2 regions of the Pseudoxanthomonas sp. CF385 genome follow, and region 2 is predicted to be linked to the other one. Evidence: predicted binding sites of a transcription regulator. Region 2 holds the regulator's gene; the other holds the start of a gene.
What was found. The regulator FliA, encoded in region 2, starts transcription of late flagellar genes. The targets are predictions, from matches to a motif close to TAAAGTTTNNCNNNCNNNGGCCGATAA.

Region 1: the regulator FliA is predicted to act here: its motif matches at 1,953-1,979, upstream of BLT45_RS11965 (GGDEF domain-containing protein).

What each region holds. Positions count from the first base shown of each region.
Region 1 covers NZ_FNKZ01000002.1:372,933-377,206, forward strand. Annotated here, with positions in the region: gene rpsB (30S ribosomal protein S2) at 1-773, shown strand, start outside; gene tsf (translation elongation factor Ts) at 971-1,849, shown strand; gene BLT45_RS11965 (GGDEF domain-containing protein) at 2,057-3,550, shown strand; gene BLT45_RS11970 (tetratricopeptide repeat-containing sulfotransferase family protein) at 3,602-4,274, opposite strand, start outside.
Region 2 covers NZ_FNKZ01000003.1:180,234-184,507, forward strand. Annotated here, with positions in the region: gene flhF (flagellar biosynthesis protein FlhF) at 1-1,102, shown strand, start outside; partial or broken gene BLT45_RS16260 (MinD/ParA family protein) at 1,158-1,970, shown strand; gene BLT45_RS16265 (RNA polymerase sigma factor FliA) at 1,967-2,719, shown strand; gene cheY (chemotaxis response regulator CheY) at 2,837-3,217, shown strand; gene BLT45_RS16275 (protein phosphatase CheZ) at 3,217-3,828, shown strand; gene BLT45_RS18635 (hypothetical protein) at 3,864-3,998, shown strand; gene BLT45_RS16280 (chemotaxis protein CheA) at 4,026-4,274, shown strand, end outside.

The DNA of each region.
Region 1 (4,274 bases), on a different contig from region 2:
AAGCCGGCGTCCATTTCGGCCACCAGACACGCTACTGGAACCCCAAGATGGCGCCGTACATCTTCGGTGCCCGCGGCAAGATCCACATCATCAACCTCGAGAAGACCGTTCCGCTGTTCAACGACGCGATGAACTTCCTCTCGGGCGTCGCCCAGAAGCGCGGCACCATCCTGTTCCTGGGCACCAAGCGCAGCGCGCGCGAAGCCGTGAAGGAAGAGGCCGTGCGTTGCGGCATGCCGTACATGACCCAGCGCTGGCTGGGCGGCACGCTGACCAACTTCGCCACCGTGAAGAAGTCGGTCGCCCGCCTGAAGGAACTGGAATCCGCCGAAACCGACGGCACCTTCGAGAAGCTGGTCAAGCACGAAGTGCTGGGCCTGCGCCGCGAGCGCGACAAGCTGGAAGCGTCGCTGGGCGGCATCAAGGAAATGAACCGCCTGCCGGACGCGCTGTTCGTCATCGACATCGGCCATGAAGACATCGCCATCAAGGAAGCCAAGAAGCTCGGCATCCCGGTGATCGCGGTGGTCGACTCGAACTACGACCCGGCCCTGGTCGACTACGCCATCCCCGGCAACGACGACGCCATCCGCGCCGTGCAGCTGTACGCCCGCGCCGCCGCCGACGCCGTGCTGGAAGGCAAGGCCGCTTCGCCGAACGCCGCGACCGTCCGCGAGGAAGAGTTCGCCGAAGGTGGCGACGACAAGGGTGCCCGCCGCGCCCCGGCCAAGAAGGCCGCCGGCAAGAAGTCCGACGAAGCCGCCGCCGAGTAATCCGGCTGCAACGCCGCCGCGCCATGCTGCGCGGCGGCCATGTTTTTCCCTTCTCCCGTCGGGAGAAGGTGCCCGAAGGGCGGATGAGGGTGCGGTAAGGATGTCGGCGCTGCAAGCGTCGCGGTTCCGCCGGACCCTCACCCCAACCCCTCTCCCGATGGGAGAGGGGCTTTGCCAATCTAAACCGAGGTAATCCCGTGGAAATCACCGCTTCCCTGGTCAAGGAACTGCGCGAGCGCACCGGCGCCGGCATGATGGAGTGCAAGAAAGCGCTCACCGAGAACAAGGCCGACATCGACGCCGCCGCCGAGTGGCTGCGCAAGTCGGGCCTGGCCAAGGCCGACAAGAAGGCCGACCGCGTCACCGCCGAAGGCCGCATCGCCGTGGCCCAGGACGCCGGCAAGGCCGTGCTGGTCGAGATCAACTCCGAGACCGACTTCGTCGCCAAGGACAGCAACTTCATCGCCTTCACCGACGCGATCGCGCAGGCCGCGCTGACGTCCGGCGCCGCCGATGCCGAAGCCCTGAAGAGCGCCAAGCTCGCATCGGGCGAGACGGTCGAGGAAGCCCGTGCTGCCGCGATCGCCAAGCTGGGCGAGAACATGCAGATCCGTCGTCTGGTCGCCATCGACAGCGCCCACAACGTCGCGGCCTACGTGCACGGCGGCAAGATCGGCGTGCTGGTCGAGGTCAAGGGCGGCGACGCCGACCTGGCCCGCGGCCTGGCGATGCACATCGCCGCGATGAACCCCCCGCACAACAAGGCCTCCGACGTGCCGGCCGAGTTCGTGGCGAAGGAAAAGGAAATCGAGCTGGCCAAGATGTCCGACAAGGACAAGGCCAAGCCGGCCGACATCCTGGAGAAGATCATCTCCGGCAAGATCAACAAGATCGTCAACGAAGTCACCCTGTACGGCCAGCCGTACGTGCTGGACAGCGACAAGACCGTCGAGCAGGTGGTGAAGGCCGCCGGCGCCGACGTCGTCGGCTTCCAGCGCCTGGTGGTCGGCGAAGGCATCGAGAAGGTGGTGGAAGACTACGCTGCCGAAGTGATGAAGCAGGCCGGCCTGGCGTAAGCCACCGTCGATCCGGTGTGTGCAGGAAAGCCGCGGGGAACCGCGGCTTTCTTGTTTTCTGGAGTACGCATTCCGCGTATCGCGACCGTTCGTCGCGCCTCCCTAAAGTTTGCCCTTCCTGCGCCGAAACTGGTTACAAAGGTGACACTTCGTCACGCTTTGCTGGCATGCTGCCCGCAACCTCCTCTCAACGCAGTGCGCACCCGGATGCGTCCCGAACTCGAAGCCCAGCTCCTGAATTGCCGCAACCTGCCGAGCCCCCCGGGCGTGGCATTGCGCATCATCGAGCTCGCTCAGGACCCCGAGGTGGTGATGGCCACCGCAGCCGATGCGATCGGCCTGGATGCCGCGCTCAGCGCGCGCATGCTGCGCATCGCCAACTCGCCGTTGTACGCCAGCCGTCGCCGCGTGGAGAACCTGTCGCAGGCGCTGACGGTGCTCGGTCTCAATGCCACCCTGACCCTCGCGCTGGGGTTCTCGCTGGCCCGCTGCGGCAACGGCAGCCATCCGGTGGCGCAGGGCCGCGTCTGGCGCCGCAGCGTGATCGCGGCGCTGGCCTGCCGCCTGCTGGGACAGCACGCGGGCGTCCGCAAGGCCGAGGAGCTGATGCTCGCCGGCCTGCTGCAGGACATCGGCATGCTCGCCCTGCTCGAGGTCCTCGGCGAAGACTACGCGCGCCTGGTGGAGAACGCGGAAGACAATGCCGCACTGCTCGCCGCCGAGCGCGAATGGCTGGGGTGCGACCACGCCACCGTCGGCGGCTGGCTGGCGCGCCAGTGGAACCTGCCGGCGTTGCTGCGCGAAGCGATCATCGAAAGCGAACATCCAGCATCGGACACCGGCTTCAACGCGTGCGTGGCGGTGTCGGGCCATGTCGCCGACATCTGGCTGGCGACGGGCGATGCGGATCGCACCGACGCCGCGCATCGCGATGCCGCGTTGCACGCCGCCACCCGCCTAGGGTTGGATTACGCCGCTTTCCTGAGCCTGATCGAGGAAATGGTCGTCGCGCTGCCGGAAGTGTGCGCGATGTTCGACGTGCCACCCGCGCCGCCGGCCCGCATCCAGGCCCTACTGGACCAGGCGCGCGAACTGCTGGTGGTGCGCAACCTGCGCGAGATCCAGGAAGCCGCGCGCGCGCGCAAGGAAGCCGACGAACACGAAGACCGCGCGCGTCGACTGGCCGAGGAAGTGCGCCGCGACCCGCTGACCGGCGCGTACAACCGCAGCCAGCTGGAAGAAGTGCTGGAGAAGGAATTCGACGCCGCCACCCGCCATGGCTGGCCGCTGTCGATCGCCTTCATCGACCTCGACGATTTCAAGCAGGTGAACGACCGTTGGGGCCACCTGGTCGGCGACGAGGTCCTGCGCAACTTCGCCAAGGCCCTGATGCGGCGCGTGCGCAGCAGCGACATCGTCGCCCGCTACGGCGGCGAAGAGTTCCTGGTGGTGCTGCCCGGCATCGGCGAGGAAGCCGCGGCCCAGGTCGTACGCCGGATCCTGTCGGAAGTGTCCTGCGCGGCGATGGCCGACGTGAGCGGCCAGCCCCTGCATGTGACCTTTTCGGCAGGACTCGCCACGCAGGGCACGCTGGAGCAGTTCCGCCACGTCGACGACCTGCTGCGCGCGGCGGACGAAGCGCTCTACGGCGCCAAGCGCCAAGGCCGCAACCGCGTCTCGGTCGGCGCCGTCGGCCCCTGAGTCGCGCGCACCGGGTCGGCCGGCCACGCCCTCACCCGATCGGTCGACCGCTCAATCGCTTCCGAGGCGTTCCCGCAACGGCGCGAGATATCGCTCGTAGGCCCGCCATTTCGGCGTCTCTTGGACGTGGATGCGGTCGCGCACCTGCACCGCACTGGCCGTGACGATGCCCCGCGTGCGGGCGTGCATCCCCAGCATGTCCGGTTCGAACGCGATGCCGATGAACGCGCAGACCCGCCGGACCACCTGCTCCGGATCGCGGGTGAGTTGCGCGTAGTCCACGTCCAGTATCCGTCCCGGATAGCGGGCGTGCCAATGCGCCATCAGGGCGCGGTAGTGCCGGTAGAAATCGGCCAGTTCGCGCTGGTCGTAGCTGTACGGATTGGCGTCGGAGAACAGTTCTCGCAGGTTCGAGAAGCAGGTCTCCATGGGGTCGCGCACCATGTGCAGGATCTTCGCCTGCGGCAAGGCTTCGCAAATGAAACCCGCATTGAGGAAGTTCGAGGGAAGCTTGTCGGTGAAGTGGCCTTCGCCGGACAGCCGCCATGCCACGCCCTGCAGATAGCGCTCCCCGACCGCGGCGAAGTCGACGGCCGGGGCGCGTCCGACGATCTCGGGATCGATCACGCCGGCGCAATGATGGTCGGTCGCATAGCGCATCGCACTGGTGAAATCGTAGAGTTCACCCAGACCGCGCACGTCGGAGTGCCCGTCCAGCAGTTGC
Region 2 (4,274 bases):
CGACGAGAGCCTGGACCTCGACGCGCTGCTGCCGTCGATCGCGCCGCCGGTCGCACTGCCGGAGCCGGCGCCCGCACCGAAGGTCGCTGCCCTGCCGGTGGCGCGCGCACCCATTGCCGCATCCCTTCCTGCACCTGCCGCCGTCACCGTGCCCACGCTGACCGTGGTGGCCGACAACGTCGCCGACGCCCGCGAGAGCGACGAGCAGCTGGTGCACATGCGCGGCGAGCTGGCCGCGATGCGCGAAATGATCGAACGCGAGATGCATCGCCTCACCGACGAACGCCTGCGCGGCTCGCCGGTGCGCATGCAGGCGATGGAGCTGATGGAGGACTACGGCTTCGACGCCGGCATCACCCGCGACATCGCCCTGCAGATTCCCGCCGATACCGAAGCCCATCGCGGCCGCGGCCTGATGCTGGGCCTGCTGTCGAAGAAGCTGCCGGTCACCGAGATCGACCCGCTGGAAGCCGGTGGCGTGATCGCCCTGGTCGGCCCCACCGGCGCCGGCAAGACCACCACCATCGCCAAGCTGGCGGCGTGCTTCGCGCAGCGCCACAACGCGCGCGACGTGGCCCTGGTCACCACCGACACCGTGCGCGTCGGCGGCCGCGAACAGCTGCACGGCTACGGCCGCCAGCTCGGCATCGCGGTGCACGAGGCCGACAGCGCGCAGAGCCTGGCGCTGGTGCTGGAGCGCCTGCGCGACTACAAGCTGGTGCTGATCGACACCGCCGGCCTGGGCCAGCGCGACCGCAACCTGGTGGGCCAGCTCAACTGGCTGCGCGCCTCCGGCCAGGTGCAGACGCTGCTCTGCCTGCCGGCCAACTCCCATTTCTCCGACCTGGACGAAGTCGTCCGCCGCTTCAGCACCGTGCAGCCGCAAGGCGTGGTGCTGACCAAGCTGGACGAGACCGGCCGCCTGGGCAGCGCGCTTTCGGTGGTCGTCGACCACCAGTTGCCGATGGCCTGGGTGACCGATGGCCAGCGCGTGCCCGACGACCTCCACCGCGCCAACAGCGCCCACCTCGTGCTGCGGCTGGACCAGCTGCGCCGCGAAGCCGACGAACCCTGCTCGACCGAGGCCACCCATGTCGCCTGACCACCTGCTGCAGACCAATCCGCGCAGCACCCCGCCGATCCCCGCCGCGTTCCATCCGGTGCGCGTCATCGCCATCACCGGCGGCAAGGGCGGCGTGGGCAAGACCAACGTCTCCGTGAACCTCGCGATTTCGCTCGCCGAAATGGGCAAGCGCACCTTGCTGATGGACGCCGACCTCGGCCTGGCCAACGTCGACGTGCTGCTCGGCCTGTCGCCGAAGTTCACCCTCGCCGACCTCGTCGCCGGCCGCTGCCAGCTCGAAGACGTACTGCTGGAAGGCCCCGAAGGCCTGATGGTGGTGCCGGCCTCGTCGGGTTTCCGCCACATGGCCGAACTGACGCCGGCCGAGCATGTCGGCCTGGTCAATGTGTTCTCCGAACTGCAGCGTGCGCTCGACGTCATGGTCGTCGACACCGCCGCCGGCATCACCGACAGCGTGCTGACCTTCTGCCAGGCCGCGCAGGACACGGTCGTCGTGGTCTGCGACGAGCCGGCTTCGATCACCGACGCCTACGCCCTGATCAAGGTGCTGGCGCGCGAACGCGGCCTGGACCGCGTGCACGTCATCGCCAACATGGTCCGCGACCCCAACGAGGGCCGGAAGCTGTACGAGAAGCTGGCCCGCGTCTGCGAGCGCTTCCTCGGCGACGTCGCCCTGCACTACCTGGGCGCCGTGCCGCAGGACGATTGGCTGCGCCGCGCGGTGCAGCGCCAGCAGGCCGTCGTGAAGGCCTACCCGGGCAGCCCGTCGGCGCGCGCCATCACCGACATCGCCCGCGTGGCCGCCCGCTGGCAGCCGCCGCAGGGCGCGCGCGGCAACGTGGAGTTCTTCGTCGAACGCCTGATCCAGCGGGGGGTGGCCGCATGAACACCGCCGCCGCCCACTACCGCGCCGTGCAGCGCAGCGCCGCTACGGACTCCGTCACCCAGCACGCCGACCTCGTCCGCCGCATCGCCCACCACCTCGCGGCGCGCCTGCCGGCCAGCGTGGAGATCGACGACCTGATCCAGGCCGGCATGATCGGCCTGATCGAAGCCTCGCGCAGTTACGACGCCGAACAGGGCGCTTCGTTCGAAACCTACGCCTCGATCCGTATCCGCGGTTCGATGATCGACGAAATCCGCCGCGGCGACTGGGTGCCGCGCTCGGTGCACCGCCGCGCGCGCCAGGCTGCCGCCACCGTGCGCGAGATCGAACAGCGCACCGGCCGCGCCGCCATCGCCACCGAAGTCGCCTCGGCGATGGAGATGCCGTTGCCCGAATACCTGCGTCTGATGGAGGACGCCGCGCGCGGGCAGGTGCTCAGCCTGGAATCGCACATCGACGACCACGGCGAACCGAACACCGCCCGCACCGGTGGCCCGTCGCCGCAGCAGAACCTGGAGCGCAGCGAGTTCCGCCAGCAGCTGGTCAAGGCCATCGGCCACCTGCCGGAGCGCGAACAGCTGGTGCTGTCGATGTACTACGAGAAAGAACTCAACCTGAAGGAAATCGGTGCGGTGCTCGGCGTCAGCGAGTCCCGCGTCTGCCAGATCCACGGCCAGGCCATGGTCCGCCTGCGCGGCCGCCTGCAGGTGTTCGAGAAGGCCGACGCCGGCCTGGAAGACCAAGACTGAAGATTTCCCGCGGCCTGCCGATAAGGCTCCGGTAGGCCGCCGCGTGCAGCCCCTGCCCTGCCCTCGCCCCTGACCGGGCACGCTTTACTGGAGTTCGAAGTGACCGCCAACAAGAACATGCGCATCCTGATCGTGGACGATTTTTCCACCATGCGCCGCATCATCAAGAACCTGCTCAACGACCTGGGCTACACCAACACCGCCGAAGCCGAAGACGGCAACAGCGCGCTGACGGCCTTGGCGCAGGGCAGCTTCGACTTCGTGGTCACCGACTGGAACATGCCCGGCATGACCGGCATCGAGCTGCTGAAAGCGATCCGCGCCGACGAACGCTTCAAGACCCTGCCCGTGCTGATGGTCACCGCCGAGGCCAAGCGCGAGCAGATCATCGAAGCCGCACAGAACGGCGTGAACGGCTACATCATCAAGCCGTTCACCGCGCAGACGCTGGAAGAGAAGCTGGGCAAGATCTTCGAACGCCTGGGAGCCGCTGCCTGATGAACGCCGTCGCCGACATCACCGGGGCGCGCGCCGCGCTGGTGGAAAGGCTGCAGCACGCGCTCGATGCCCTGGAACAGGGCGACGAGGCCGGCTGGCGCCGCGAGCTGGACACCATCGCCGCCTGGCGCACGCAGCCGATGATGCAGGGCCTGGGTCGCCTCGCCCGCGAACTGGCGCAGACCCTGGGCGAACTGCCGCCGACCGACGCCGGCGAACTCGACGATGCCTGCTCGCGCCTCGACCACGTCGTCGAGATGACCGAACAGGCCAGCCACAAGACGCTGGACCTGGCCGAACAGTGCCGGGGCTACGCCACCCAGCTCAAGGGCACCGCGCTGTCGGCCGAACAGGCCGCGCTGGTGGACAGCATCGGCAAGGGCCTGTCGGAAATGGCGCTCGCCCAGAGCTACCAGGACCTTACCGGCCAGATCATCCGCCGGGTCGCCGGCATCGTCCGTCGCGTGCACGAGGGCTTCGGTGCGCTCGGGCTGCCGCCGCCGGAGAAGAAAGAGACTTCAGAACTCGCCGGTCCGGCCGTTGCTGGTCTTGACCGCAACGCGTTCTCGCAGGACGACGCCGACGACCTGCTCTCCGGCCTGGGCCTGTAGCCCACGGCCGGGCGCTGCGGAACCGGAGACCTGCCATGCGCCACCGTTCCGTCCATCGCCATCCCCTCCTCCTGCTGTTCGTCGGGCTGCTGCTGGCCTGCGATGCGATCGCGCGGCGCCTGACCGCGCGCCGCGCCGCCGCGCCACACCTGGTCCACCCCGCCCGCTGATCGACCGCTTCCGGTAACCGCCTGTCCATGTCCGCCGTCACGCCCGAAATCGCCGCCGACTTCCTGATCGAAGCCCAGGAAATCCTCGACCGCCTGGGCGAACAGCTGGTCACGCTCGAGCAGGACCCGACCGACAGCGAACAGCTCAACGCGGTCTTCCGTGGCTTCCACACGCTCAAGGGCGGCGCCGGCTTCCTCGGCATCCAGGCGATGGTCAATCTCTGCCACGCGGCGGAGGAGACCCTCGGCCTGGTGCGTGCCGGCCGGGCGACGCTG